Regions from separate parts of the Rummeliibacillus sp. BSL5 genome, predicted to be linked through region 1. Evidence: riboswitches for the same ligand, from Rfam matches in the RefSeq annotation. Region 1 holds a riboswitch; each other region holds the start of a gene.
The links. Region 1 has a riboswitch for thiamine pyrophosphate ahead of tenA (thiaminase II). Riboswitches for the same ligand answer to the same signal wherever they lie in the genome.
Positions count from the first base shown of each region.

Region 2: another riboswitch for thiamine pyrophosphate. It lies ahead of tenA (thiaminase II); the one in region 1 lies ahead of tenA (thiaminase II).
Region 3: another riboswitch for thiamine pyrophosphate. It lies ahead of thiT (energy-coupled thiamine transporter ThiT); the one in region 1 lies ahead of tenA (thiaminase II).

Region 1 covers NZ_JAVGCV010000004.1:121,350-125,933, reverse strand. Annotated here, with positions in the region: gene RCJ93_RS13455 (hypothetical protein) at 238-966, shown strand; gene RCJ93_RS13450 (hypothetical protein) at 968-1,693, shown strand; gene RCJ93_RS13445 (GNAT family N-acetyltransferase) at 1,720-2,148, shown strand; TPP riboswitch at 2,221-2,319, shown strand; TPP riboswitch at 2,374-2,472, shown strand; gene tenA (thiaminase II) at 2,534-3,214, shown strand; gene thiM (hydroxyethylthiazole kinase) at 3,201-3,950, shown strand; gene thiD (bifunctional hydroxymethylpyrimidine kinase/phosphomethylpyrimidine kinase) at 3,950-4,584, shown strand, end outside.
Region 2 covers NZ_JAVGCV010000003.1:159,808-164,391, reverse strand. Annotated here, with positions in the region: gene RCJ93_RS12465 (polysaccharide deacetylase family protein) at 1-105, opposite strand, end outside; gene RCJ93_RS12460 (tRNA dihydrouridine synthase) at 391-1,359, shown strand; gene RCJ93_RS12455 (hypothetical protein) at 1,487-1,717, shown strand; TPP riboswitch at 1,882-1,989, shown strand; gene tenA (thiaminase II) at 2,093-2,782, shown strand; gene tenI (thiazole tautomerase TenI) at 2,782-3,405, shown strand; gene thiS (sulfur carrier protein ThiS) at 3,438-3,641, shown strand; gene RCJ93_RS12435 (thiazole synthase) at 3,643-4,410, shown strand; gene RCJ93_RS12430 (thiazole biosynthesis adenylyltransferase ThiF) at 4,407-4,584, shown strand, end outside.
Region 3 covers NZ_JAVGCV010000003.1:42,202-46,785, forward strand. Annotated here, with positions in the region: gene map (type I methionyl aminopeptidase) at 1-105, opposite strand, end outside; gene RCJ93_RS11910 (DUF2179 domain-containing protein) at 289-801, opposite strand; gene RCJ93_RS11915 (nucleotidyltransferase domain-containing protein) at 1,040-1,750, shown strand; gene thiT (energy-coupled thiamine transporter ThiT) at 1,846-2,409, opposite strand; TPP riboswitch at 2,534-2,640, opposite strand; gene RCJ93_RS11925 (DUF4870 domain-containing protein) at 2,767-3,144, shown strand; gene RCJ93_RS11930 (aminopeptidase) at 3,416-4,584, opposite strand, start outside.

The sequences.
Region 1 (4,584 bases):
ATTAATATTTTTAATTAGGTGTTTAATTGAGGTTTAATCTTATACTTGTCTTAAGCTCATGTAAATAAGATTCTTAACAGACAAAATAAGAAAAGGTCATTCAATGTTTAATATATTATGAAGAGTGTTTACTAAGAAGGAAAAACATACTTTGATAGATGGATTCCCTGTGACATAATGGTATATATAGGAATTTTGGACATTATCCAAAAATGACAAGCAGAAAGGGGAGAGAGTGTGGTTACAATTGATTATTCATCTATTGCTATTATACCTGTCATAACTCTAATTTTAGCTTGGTGTATCTGTGGTTACCTTTTCTACCGTAACTATAAAAAACATGGAGGCGTCATTAAAATTTGGAAGGCTACACTTGTCCTATTTATTGGCCTTTTTTCTTTTTCTATCAACTTGAACATCTGGAACACAGCGCTAAAACTATCCATTTTGCCTTTAGGGGTATGGATTTTATATTTTGTGTTGAAAGGCAAAAATCGATGGCAATCGTATCGCTCTTTTGCTTGGATGGGATTTGGCTTCAATTATATTTTTCTAGTAGCTTCACTTGTAACAATACCCTTTCAACATTGGATTTTTCCAGACAAAAATCCAACTACCTTTATGGCAAATTTAGAGAATGCAAAATTAATCACTATTCATCCTTCAGCAAAAAAGAATATAGTGTTAGATAGAAAGAAGCTAGCAGGGAAATTCACACACTTGAAACAGCGGGAAATCTATAGCGATAAGTGGTTTTCAAGCCTTTATGAGATGAGTCCCTCAGAAATTAACAAAAAAGATGAACATTTTCCTTATCAGCTTGTAGGAGTAAAGCCGAAATGGGGAAGTGGGCTTCCCTCACCGGTTCTGTACATAGAAAAAGACGGAAAAGGAATTCTGATAACTACGTCTCAGCATCAGCTTTACTACCGTTTAAATGATTCCGTGCTAAAGGAGGAGCATTAGTATGAAGAAAAGAAAAGGAATGTTTGCTCTTTTAGTGGTGGTTATTGGTCTATTCTTCTATTCTTCTTATTCAAAACCAGCGCCTTTTCCAACAGAGGAAGCGCTGAAAAAGGATATAAATGAGACCTTCCCAGGGGCTAGCGTAAAAACAATACAAGATATAATCCACGTTGATGAACGCCATATTGTGGTTCCTTTTATTTCTTTGAATAAAGACTATGGACTTAGCTATTGGATTTGGAAGAAGAATAAATGGCGAGTCGCTGAAGTGGATAATCGCGAAGAACCGATGATATGGAAGATAGAAGATAGAAAACGGCCAAAGTATGTATATGTGTGGAATATTTTTCATAAAAATAAGGTTGATTCATTTACATTTTATCTAACGAGACAGCGGGATTATATCACCTGGGATAGGAAAAGTCTTTATGTTCCACCAGTTCAAATGACGGAGAAAGTGTTATTGCATAATAAGACATATGGGGTTTTTCCTATTCCAGAAGATTGGTCTGCGATCAAAGATTATGCTAGACCTGTTCAAACGGATTGGCTCTTCTCAAATGAGGAGGATGGAGATTCGCTTAATTTTGGATGGAGACCGAATGCCAAGCCTGGTGTAAAAGAGCCGATTGATTTTACTAATAATGGAGAAAGCTTTTCAACCGGGGATATCATTTTACGCTTTCCAGAACTTTTAGAAAAGGGAAGTCGTGATCTTTATGAATGAGTATCGATAATCTAGGAGGTGTTTTTATGAAAATGATAAAAAATTTAAACTCAAAAGATGAAATTATGGATGCCTTTCCGGTCATGAGCCAACTCAGAACACATTTAGATATAAACACATATGTAGAATTAGTGATGGAAGCGATGGAAAAGGAACAGTATAAGCTCTATGCACTCGTTGACTCTGATGAAATAGTTGCGGTGGTCGGATTCCAGCCGATGATTACTCTTTATTATGGAAGATATATATGGGTATGCGATTTAGTCACAGATGCATCTAAGCGTTCGTTCGGTTATGGAGAAGAGTTGCTTGTATTTGTAGAAGAATGGGCGAAAGAATATAAGTATGAGTGTGTGGCCTTATCTTCTGGGTTGCAACGTACGAAGGCACACCATTTTTATGAAGAAAAGATGGGGTACGACAAGGTAAGCTATGTGTTTAAGAAAGAATTCTGATATATTGTAAAAAGCAAATGCTTGTTTTATCCTTGAATGGCATCCAGTTGAATGGTACGATGAATATAACTTAAATATTTGCAGGGGGACACGAAAGTGTTGAGAAGGTTTAAGCCTGACCCTTAGAACCTGTCAGTTAATACTGGCGTAGGGAGCAAAGTACATATGATCGTTTTGTACAGCAGCTCTCCGTTTATGGGAGAGTTTTTTTGTACCCAACCAAATATTTTAGTGCGGGGGGACACGAAAGTGTTGAGAAGGTTAAAACCTGACCCTTAGAACCTGACAGTTAATACTGACGTAGGGAGCAGATGAAGGTATGAAATCTCTATGTCTACTCATAGGGATTTTTTGCGTCTACGTCCACTTTAAAGGAGGACGAACAGTGAGATTTGATGAAGTTGTTAGAGAAGAAGCAGATGCATATTGGGATGATAGCATGGTACACCCATTCGTGAAAGGGTTAGTACAGGGCACACTGCCAATGGAGAACTTTAAATTTTATATGATGCAGGATGCCATTTATTTAAAGCATTACTCAAAAATATTGGCAATAGCAGCATCCAAATCAGAGACGAACCAGGAAATGGCCTATTATCTTGAATCAGCTAGAAGTATAAATGAAGCAGAACTTGAGCTCCACCGGACTGTTTTCAAAGAACTTCATATTGGAGAACAGGAACAAGCGGAGCTTATTCCTGCGCCAGCCAACAATAATTATATTAACCATATGTATAACGCCGTTCTAAACGAAAGCCTGCCAGTTGCATTTGCTGCGTTGCTGCCATGTCCTTGGTTATACCAAAGTATTGGTGAAGAGTATAAAGATGAAAAACCGACACAGAAGTTATACAGAGATTGGATTGAATTGTATAGCAGTAAAGAGTTTAAAGATCAACTGGGTATCCAAAAGCAGATGCTCAATAAGTATGCGAAAGAACACCCAGCTGACCATCAAAAGATGAAAGCGTTTATCCAAATGAGTGCCTATTATGAATGCAAGTTTTGGGATATGGCCTGGTCTTTAGAAAATTGGAAGGAGCTTACACCTTATGAGCTTGCTTAAAATAAATCAGGAAAATCCTTTAATCCACTGTATAACAAATTATGTAGTAGCAAATTTTACAGCAAACGGACTGCTCGCAATTGGGGCATCACCAGTTATGGCAGATGAAATCGCAGAGGTAGGAGATATGGTTTCTGTTGCAAGTGGTTTACTTATTAATATTGGCACCATTAATGGACGAACAAAAGAAGCAATGATTGTAGCTGGACGCAAAGCAAATGAAGTGGGAATTCCTGTCGTCCTTGATCCGGTAGGCGTAGGTGCCACTGCCTTTCGCCGCGAGACAGTGAAGAATCTATTGAGAGAAATCAAATTTGATCTTATTCGCTGCAATACTGGAGAACTTGCAGCTATCGCAGGTGTCAATTGGGACTCAAAGGGAGTAGACAGCGGTGTAGGAGAAATGGATATCGAGCAGACAGCAAAAGCTATAGCGAAACAGTACAACTGTCTTGTCATTGTCACGGGAGAAGTGGATATTGCCACAAACGGTGAAAGTATTGATTATATAGCAGGCGGCCATGAGCTGATGACCAAGATAACAGGAACAGGTTGTTTGCTTAGCGCCATCTGTACAGCAGCCTTAGCAGTAGAAAGAAATAACCTTTCTATCTTAAGCGACGTTTTGAAAGACTATAAAAAAGTTGCGGAGAAGGCTCGCCAGAAGGAATGGTTAGGCACTGTTCAACAAGAAGTGCTCAATCAATTGCACCAGATTGCAGGAGGGCGAGCATAATGAATATTGCCATGACTATTGCCGGTTCTGACAGTGGCGGAGGAGCAGGTATTCAAGCAGATCTAAAGACTTTCCAGGAGCTTGGCGTTTTTGGCACATCGGCTATTACAGCATTGACTGCGCAAAATACGCTTGGTGTTGAGGGCATATTCTCTGCCGATTCCTCATTTGTTCAGCAGCAAATCGAAGTAGTGATGAAGGATATGCCGGTAAAAGCGGTGAAAACGGGCATGTTGTTTTCTGCCGAGATTATTGAAGCTGTAACATATAGTTTGCGAGATAAAGAGACAGAATTGGTAGTAGACCCAGTGATGATTGCGAAAGGTGGAGCATCTTTGTTGCAACATGAGGCAGTGACTGCGCTGAAAAAAAACCTATTGCCGCGTGCAACTGTTCTTACACCAAACATACCAGAAGCAGAGGTAATAAGCGGAATCGAAATAAAAAGCCCAAAAGACTTAGAAAAGGCTGCAAACGCAATGCTTGCAATGGGTGTTTCATGCGTCATTATAAAAGGCGGTCATTTAGAAGGTAAGGATGCAGTAGATACTGTATATTTTCAAGATGGTTCGTTCTTTTCAATGCAAACGAAGCGAATTTCCACTGTTCAAACACACGGTACAGGATGTACATT
Region 2 (4,584 bases), on a different contig from region 1:
TCCAATAGGGCCAATCAAATAAACGCCCAGCAGGATTACTGCGAGTATAACTCCTAAGCCTATGCTGACTTTCCCTTTCGCTCTCTTTTTTCCTTGTCGTTTCATCTTCCGAGCAACCTCTCTTTCTTAGTGTGTTTTGTATGCTGGATTGAACCTGATTTTTGCGCTATTATGCATTTACCTTTATTAATATGACTTACCAGCACTATGAAAAGTTTTGAGGAAAACAAAATGTTTGTATTTAGTGGTTTCTTTTAAAAAAGAGTTTAAGAAAAAATGGATTAAAGATAAAATAGAAAAGCTAGGTTATACTCTAGAAATAAAATGTGTTAAATTCATAAACAATGTAAATAGGATATACAGGATATAGATGAAAGGATTTGTATGAATATGAAAGAAAATTTTTGGCGTGACTTGCCACGACCATTCTTTGTACTGGCTCCAATGGAAGATGTGACAGATGTTGTATTTCGCCATGTCGTGAGCAAAGCAGGACGTCCGGATGTATTTTTCACCGAGTTTACAAACACGGATAGCTATTGCCATCCAGAAGGAAAGAACAGTCTGCGTGGACGTTTGACTTTTACAGAGGACGAACAGCCAATGGTGGCACATATTTGGGGAGACAAGCCCGAGTATTTCCGTGAAATGAGTATCGGAATGGCTGAAATGGGTTACAAAGGCATCGATATCAATATGGGCTGTCCTGTACCTAATGTAGCCTCTAGAGGAAAGGGAAGCGGTCTTATCCTTCGACCAGATGCAGCTGCAGAAATCATCCAAGCTGCAAAAGCAGGGGGACTGCCTGTCAGTGTGAAAACACGGTTAGGCTACACAGAGCTAAATGAGTGGGAGGATTGGCTAACGCATATATTGAAGCAGGATATTGCCAACCTTTCAATACACCTGCGAACAAGAAAAGAAATGAGCAAAGTAGATGCCCACTGGGAGATGATTCCGGCAATCAAGGAATTACGTGACCGTATTGCACCTGACACAATGCTTACCATCAATGGAGATATCCCAGACCGCCAAAAAGGCCTTGAGCTCGCTGAACAATACGGAATAGATGGCATCATGATTGGCCGCGGTATCTTTAAAAATCCGTTTGCATTTGAAAAAGAACCGCGAGAGCATAGCAGCCAGGAGCTTCTGGATCTTTTAAGATATCAGTTGGATCTGCACGATCAATATCAAGAAGTAGTGCCTCGTTCCATTTCGGGTCTTCATCGTTTCTTCAAAATCTATGTCAAAGGATTCCCTGGTGCTGGTGAATTGCGAAATCAATTGATGCACACGAAATCTACGGATGAAGTGCGTGGGTTGATTGATGGTTTTGAAATAAAGAATGTTGATTAGAAAGTAAAACCCAAACCTAAAAAAGGAAAAAGATTATCTCAACCCGTGATTGAGATAATCTTTTTTTAGTTATAACGTTTCCTAGAGAAACTAAACTATATTAGGATTAATATAAGGGGGTTTACATATGGATGAAAATGTATGGAAAGAATTTAAAGTAGCCATTGAAGAGGGGCAAGAATTATCATTTGATTATAAGAATGAAGAATGGTGGATTAGTAGGGTACCTGAAGAAAAGAGCTTTCTTCTTACACGTTCCAAAGATTCTCATACTCAAGCATTTAAATCAGCAGAAGAGTTATTTCAACATGGATTAATAGATGGAAAGCCATTTATTGAAAGAGTTAAAGACTTATAAGAACCATAATAAAACGAATGTTTTTGAAAACTTCATACTAGACTAGGAAGCCCAACAGCAATCAATTCTGGGGAAAGGGATGTTACTAAATTTCACCATATATGTTCTTGACAATCCATTCAATAATGTTAAGATAATATCGAATGTTGCTAAAACTTCATATGATTTACCACTAGGGGTGCCATTAGAATGGCTGAGATCAAAGTGTGACTTTGAGACTCTTGGAACCTGATTTGGTTTATACCAACGTAGGGAAGTGGCACGGCAGAAATTTTATTTTTTGTACATATAATTTCTAATACCCACTTTCTTTGCGTAAAGGAAAGTGGGATTTTTTTATTCCATTTTCCTAACACTATTTTTGGAGGGATTATGATGAAATTTTCAGAGCAGTTACGACTTGAGGCAGATTCTATTTGGGAAGCAAGCTTTCAGCATCCTTTTGTGACAGGTATAGCTGATGGCAGCTTGCCATTAGAAAGCTTCCGCTATTACGTGTTGCAGGATTCTTATTATCTTTCTCATTTTGCCAGAGTGCAGGCATTGGCGGGAGCAAAGGCACCCGATTTGCACACAACGGCTCGCATGGCTGTTCATGTACAAGGTACAGCTGAAGCAGAATTGAGTCTGCATGCTAATTTTTCAAAGCAATTAGGAATTACTGAAGCTGAAATCGCTGAGTTTAAGCCTTCCCCTACGGCGTATGCGTACACATCTCATCTATATCGAGCGGCATTTACCGGTCATATCGGTGATATTATTGCAGCGCTTCTTCCATGTTATTGGTTATACGATGAAATCGGTCAGCGTTTAATGGGAAATACGCCAAATCAACCAATTTATCAAGAGTGGATTGCTGCATACGGTGGCGATTGGTTTCATGAAAAAGTGGTGGAGCAAATTCAGCGAATCGATGAGATTGCTGAGAGGGTAACAGAATCAGATCGCATGCAAATGCTCGAGCATTTTATGATCAGCAGCCAGTACGAATATTCATTTTGGGAGATGGCTTATCAGCATGAAGAATGGCCAATCGTGAATAAGGATTCGATGGTGAGAGGCTAATGAATCGAGAGCTACACATTGTTTCGACAGGCAGACAGCCCATTCCTGAAATGATTGGAATCGCCAAGGAAATTCATCCATACATCGACGCTTTCCATATCCGTGAAAAACAAAAAACTGCGAGAGAATTAATGGAAATCGTAAATCAACTGAAAGCGGAAGGTGTCCCATCGGATAAAATCGTCATCAATGATCGACTGGATGTCGGAGCGGTCACAAGGGTGAAGGGCGTTCAACTAGCTAATCATAGCTTGGATATCGCAGTTGTGAAGGATGTATTTCCAGGATTGCGGCTAGGATGTTCCGTTCATACCGTAGAAGAAGCGATATATGCGAGTGAATGCAGTGCAGATTATGTGATATATGGACATATTTTCCATTCACAATCCAAGCCGAACAAAGAACCGCGAGGCCTAGAAAAATTAAAGGAATTAACTATGAACGTAAAGATTCCAGTGATTGCGATTGGCGGAATCCAATTTAAGAATGTAGAGAAAGTGTTGGAAGTGGGAGCGCAAGGGATTGCGGTCTTGTCAGGAGTGATGTTGGCAAACAATCCTGTACAGGCAGTGAAAAAGTATTCTGCAAAATTGAGGTTAACGGAAAGTCCTTTATCAAAATAAATTGATTAGCAAACGTAAAAGGAAGTGAGCGGATGAGACTCCAAATAAACGGCGAATTTCTAAATGTTCCCGAGCAAATAAGGGTAGTGTCAGATGTGATTCATCACTTTGGGTTAGAATCTAAGGTTTTCATTATGGAATTAAATCATAACATTTTAGACAAAAGCAGCTATTTCGAAACAGCCATATCAGATGGCGACAAAATAGAGATTGTACACTTTGTTGGAGGTGGATGAAATGTTGAAAATTGGGCCATATGAATTTCAATCAAGACTATTATTAGGAACAGGAAAGTACCCAAACTTTGATATTCAGAAAGAAGCCGTGGAAGCTTCAGGAACGGACATCCTTACGTTTGCCGTTAGAAGAATGAATATTTTTGAGGCGAGCCAGCCGAATTTCCTGGAAAAAATAGATTTAGCGAGGTATAAACTGCTACCCAATACTGCAGGAGCCACTACGGCTGAAGAAGCGGTTCGCATCGCCAAGCTGGCAAAGGCATCTGGCTTATGTGACATGATTAAAGTCGAAGTCATCGGTTGCCAAAAAACACTGTTGCCTGACCCGTTCGAAACATATAAGGCATCTGAAGAATTATTGAAAGAAGGATTTATTGTCCTTCCTTATATCTCGGATGATGTATTGCTAGCTAAAAGATTGCAAGAATTAGGCGTCCATGCAATCATGCCTGGCGCTTCTCCAATAGGCTCTGGTCAAGGCATTATCAACCCGCTTAATTTAAGCTTTATTATTGAGCAGGCAACTGTACCCGTTATTGTAGATGCAGGTATTGGTGCGCCATCTGATGCGGCTATTGCTATGGAGGCAGGAGCGGATGGCGTCCTCTTGAATACTGCTGTTTCTGGTGCTGGTGATCCCGTGAAAATGGCGAAAGCAATAAAGCTTGCCATTGAAGCAGGACGCTTAGGCTATGAAGCAGGTAGAATAGCGAAAAAAACCTATGCAACGGCTAGCAGTCCAACCGAAGGAATGAGCATCGGGTGAGTGAGCGTTATTCAAGGCAAGAATTATTTGCGCCTATCGGCAAAGAAGGCCAGAAGAAAATCAGGCAAAAGCATGTACTTGTAATTGGTGCAGGGGCGCTCGGAACGGGAAGTGCAGAAAGTCTCGTACGTATGGGGGTTGGTAAGCTGACCATAGTTGATCGAGATTACGTAG
Region 3 (4,584 bases), on a different contig from region 1:
CGTTACGCCTGGCTTAGCCGCTTCTTTTAAAGCCTCACGAATTTCAGCCATAGCACGGCCAGCTTTCATCAAAGCATCTATTTCTTCTTGCGTTTTTGCAATCATGTAAAACGATCCCTTCTGATTAATCTCGCTATTTAACTATACCACAAAATTCTGTGATGAAGTGAAACCCGGCTCAGTGGAGATTTCTCCATTCCTCCTCATAACCTGCTAACCAAACAGCTTCTTAGAATTTGAAAATGCGAGGTAAATTAATTGTACTTTCCTAAATTAACATATGCGTTTCTATAAAAATAAGTGCTTGCGCTTTAAGAAAAAGCCGCCGTTCAAAATGTTCGGCTCATAGGAAACAACAAAAGCAGATGGCGCTATTTTCGTAATGCAATCTCGGAAATACCTTTCCTCTTTTCTCTTGGCAATCACTTTCAAACAGAGACGTTCACCATCTTTACCATTACCAATCCAAGCTGTGACGCCAAAGCCTTCATCCCTCAATTTGCTAACCAACCCCTGCTGTTCTCTGTCAACAATCACGTCAAAGATCATATAACCAAGAGCGAGTTTGCTTTCAATGAGACCACCAGAATAAACGCCTAGTCCCCACCCTACGCAATAAGCTAATATATTGAGCGGACGGTCTAAGTTATCCAGCACAATCTTCAACCCCATCAAATAGATAAAGACCTCAGCCACAGACATCAGTGATGCTACAATTCGATATCCTTTTATCACAAGAATCATCCGCAATGTTACCAGTGTCATATACACTATATTGATAATAATAATTAATAAAAGCATCTCCAACAGATTCACCCCGCAATCAATTATTAGTATGTAGATTTATTACAATCCATACCCAGTCATGAAACTAAAAAAACGAATTGAGCTCCGTTACGATTCGCATATTAGCAGACTATATTAAAGAAGATTGGAATAAATACGATAAAATTGTTATAGAATTTTCAGGTAATCAAATCTTATAAACTTTTAGCTTCTGCCGAAGAAGATACCTTAAAAGAAGAAGGGTGGAAATTATATGAAAAATAGACTTGATCCAATAGAAGCAGCCTTACAGTTTGTTGAAAAACATTTTCATGATTGTCAGGGAGCTATCTTAGCTGGGAGTGTTGTTCGAGGTCAGGCAACTGAAACTTCTGATTTAGACATCATCATATTTGACAAAAGTTTTCGATTTTCTTATCGAGAATCCCTTATTGAATTTGGATGGAATATTGAACTGTTTGTTCATAATTTGAAGTCTTATCGTTTCTTTTTTGTAAGTGATTGTAAAGAAGGAAGGCCTACAATGCCAAGGATGGTAAGTGAGGGCAAAATTATAAAAGATACAGGAGTATTATCGGCTATTAGAAAGGAAGCCAAAGACTTAATAGAACAAGGGCCAGAAGATTGGACAAAAGAAACAATAGATATAAAGCGATATTTTGTTACGGATGTGTTAGACGATTTAATCGGTTGTCAAAATAGAGCTGAAGGCATTTTTATTGCGAGCACACTCAGCGAATTAGTTAGTGAGTTCATCCTTCGAAGTAATGGCAAATGGATTGGGACATCAAAATGGGTTTTTCGTTCATTAGTTCATCATGACCAAAAACTTGCAAACGAATTTGTTGAAGCATTCGACGCATATTATAAATCAAATGATATTGGTAAGATTGTATGCCTGACTGATCAAGTCCTGCAACCATTTGGTGGAAGATTATTTGAAGGATTTTCTTTAGGAAAATAACCTAATAAAAAAAAACGCTCAGAATGTATCTGAGCGTTTGTTCTTGTATTGCTAATACCATGTCGAATTCTTAATTTAATTAGCAGACTTCCTCATTAATTATTCGGATTAGCTATTCGTGGCGCAGATTTAAAGAGCAGCGCAACGACAATAATCGTTAAAATAATAGCAGGAATCATATAAGAGCCGTTGTACACAATAGAGTACCAATATACATTTTGCTTCCCTGCATATTCAGCAAAGAACACGACTCCTGCCAAAGTATGTGCTGCATATTTTAATAATCCGCCAATAAATGTTCCGATTGTTATAGCAACGATCATTTTGCCTGTTTGGCCACGTCGGTTGGCAGCAATCATCATTCCTCGCATCACACCAGCTAAGCCTACAGCAGTAAATGCAAAGAAATAATCGATGAAGCCTTGCAAAGGCGTTAACACATAGGCGCCCCCTATTAACACTTGCAATCCGCCAATTAATAGCCCTGTAACGAGTCCAGCCATTGTCCCCCAACGAAATGCCATCAGTACAATCGGAACCATTACAAGGCTAATAGAACCGCCCTGTGGCCATAGACTAAAGGATAGCTTATCCAGTACAAATCCGATCGCTGCAAATATGGCGATTTCAATCATCATTAATAAACGTTTCTTATTCAATATACTTCCTCCCGTATTTCGATGCAGCCCACTCTTGCCTAAAGCGTATTCCCGTAAACAAGTATTCCAGAAGATTTCCACCCAAATAAAAAACGACATTAGGATAGCCCTAACATCGAAATAAGTCGGTCTCTATCCACATTCCTACGCAAGCATTAACTTACAGGTTCAAAGGGTTAGAATTTCGGATTCACTCTCAGCCGCCCATTTGCGGCTCCCCTCGTGGTCGATACATCAGTATTTAATTGAACACATTTATTGTACTTGATTTGATTTTAAATTGCCATGGTAATTTTCATCTTTCTGAATCTTTCAGTGAGCCCTGTGCGTATGTATAGATATATGGAGGTGTCAAAATTGGAATTGGAAAACAATAATAACCGTGTAATCTCTTCTTTGTGTTATTTTAGTATATTTTTTGCTGGATTTATCTTGCCCGTCATCGTGTATTTTGCTGTAAAGGAACAAGAAGTGAAAAGGCACGCTAAGCGCGCTTTACTCTCTCACCTTCTTCTTCTGGTCCCTACCATTATTGGCGTCATTATATTTATGGCTGTGGTGGCTGGAGCCGGTTTTTACAGTTATTCATTTGAAACAGGGAGCCCAGATGCATCGTCCAATGATGGTATGTGGATTATGGGAGCATGGCTCATCTTTATTGTTGTAGAAGCTATCCTTTCGCTAGGCGTGTTCATTTGGAATATTGTACAAGGAATTAAAGTACTCAAAGTTTAAAATACTGTTAATATGGCTATTAGTTAAATATACACAAGCTCATCAATGAATGGAGTGCTACTATATGCAATTACGAAAAGTAATAAAAACTGTAATCAAAATCGCACCAGTTGTTTATCCAATCATCTTAAAAGTGATTGATGCAAGACATGATAAAAAAGCAATGAAAAAATAATCACTAAAAACGCCGTATTCCCTGTGGAATACGGCGTTTTTTTATATGAACTTTATGTTGAGATTAAAAGGTATAGCAACACCTAAGCATGACTACTTAAAATGCCCAGCTGCCATTGCGGAAAATAGGCTCAACTGTGCCATCTGCTAGAACGCCGTCGATATCCATTTCTCCGCTACCAATCATGAAGTCTTCATGAGTAATTGATGTATTAATACCTTTTTCTTCAAGCTCCTCTTTTGTCAGGCTGCTTCCACCTTCATAGCATGTCGGATAAGCTTCGCCAATCGCCAGGTGGTTAGAGGCATTTTCATCGAAAAGCGTATTGTAGTAAAGAATATTTGATGCAGAGATAGGCGACTCATGTGGTACAAGAGCAACTTCGCCAAGGTACTTAGAACCTTCATCCGCTTTGACTAATTCTTGCAGCAAATCATGACCAACCTCTGCTTCAGCTTTTACAATCTTTCCACCTTCGAATGTCAGCTTAAATTGATCGATAACATTACCTTGGAAAACAAGCGGTTTTGTATTCGATACAAAGCCGTTCACACCGTATTTTGATGGCATTGTGTACACTTCTTCTGTTGGCATATTTGCTACAAACGAAGAACCAGCAGGTGTATGGCTCGCACCTGTGCACCAAATATGCTTATCTGGCAATTCAATTGTTAAATCAGTGCCAGGCGCTTTATAATGCAGCTTTTGATAACGTTTTGCGTTTAAAAGATCTGCTCTCGCATCTAGGTTTTTCAAATGTTGTTCCCAGTTGTCTACAGCATTTCCTTCACCAATATGAACCGTTTTGAAGATCGCTTCCCATAATGCTGGCAGCTGCTCTTCTTCTTTTAAATCAGAGAATACTTTTGCAGCCCATTTCTTCGATGGTACAGCAATAATAGACCACGCAATCTTGTCGTTCATCACTGCATCGCGATAGTTTTCAAGCGCTTTGCCTGATGCTTTTTGCTGTGCGGATAGTTTTTCAACTGGCACCCCTGTAAGGTTATCCGGATCTTGTGCATCAATCCACAAAAGAGCACCCCCGCGCTCAATCAACTCATCTCGTTGTTCACTGATCCAGCGTGGAAATTTAGCAAATTCATCAGCTGGTGCATTGTCGTAAAAAGCGCGGTCAATCACATCATCTGAAAAATTAACCGTTACGCGTGCAGCCCCTGCTTCATACGCTTTTTTTGCCACTAATCTTGTAAATTCAACTGTCTCTGTAGTTGTATTGATTAACATGGTTTGACCCTTTTGTA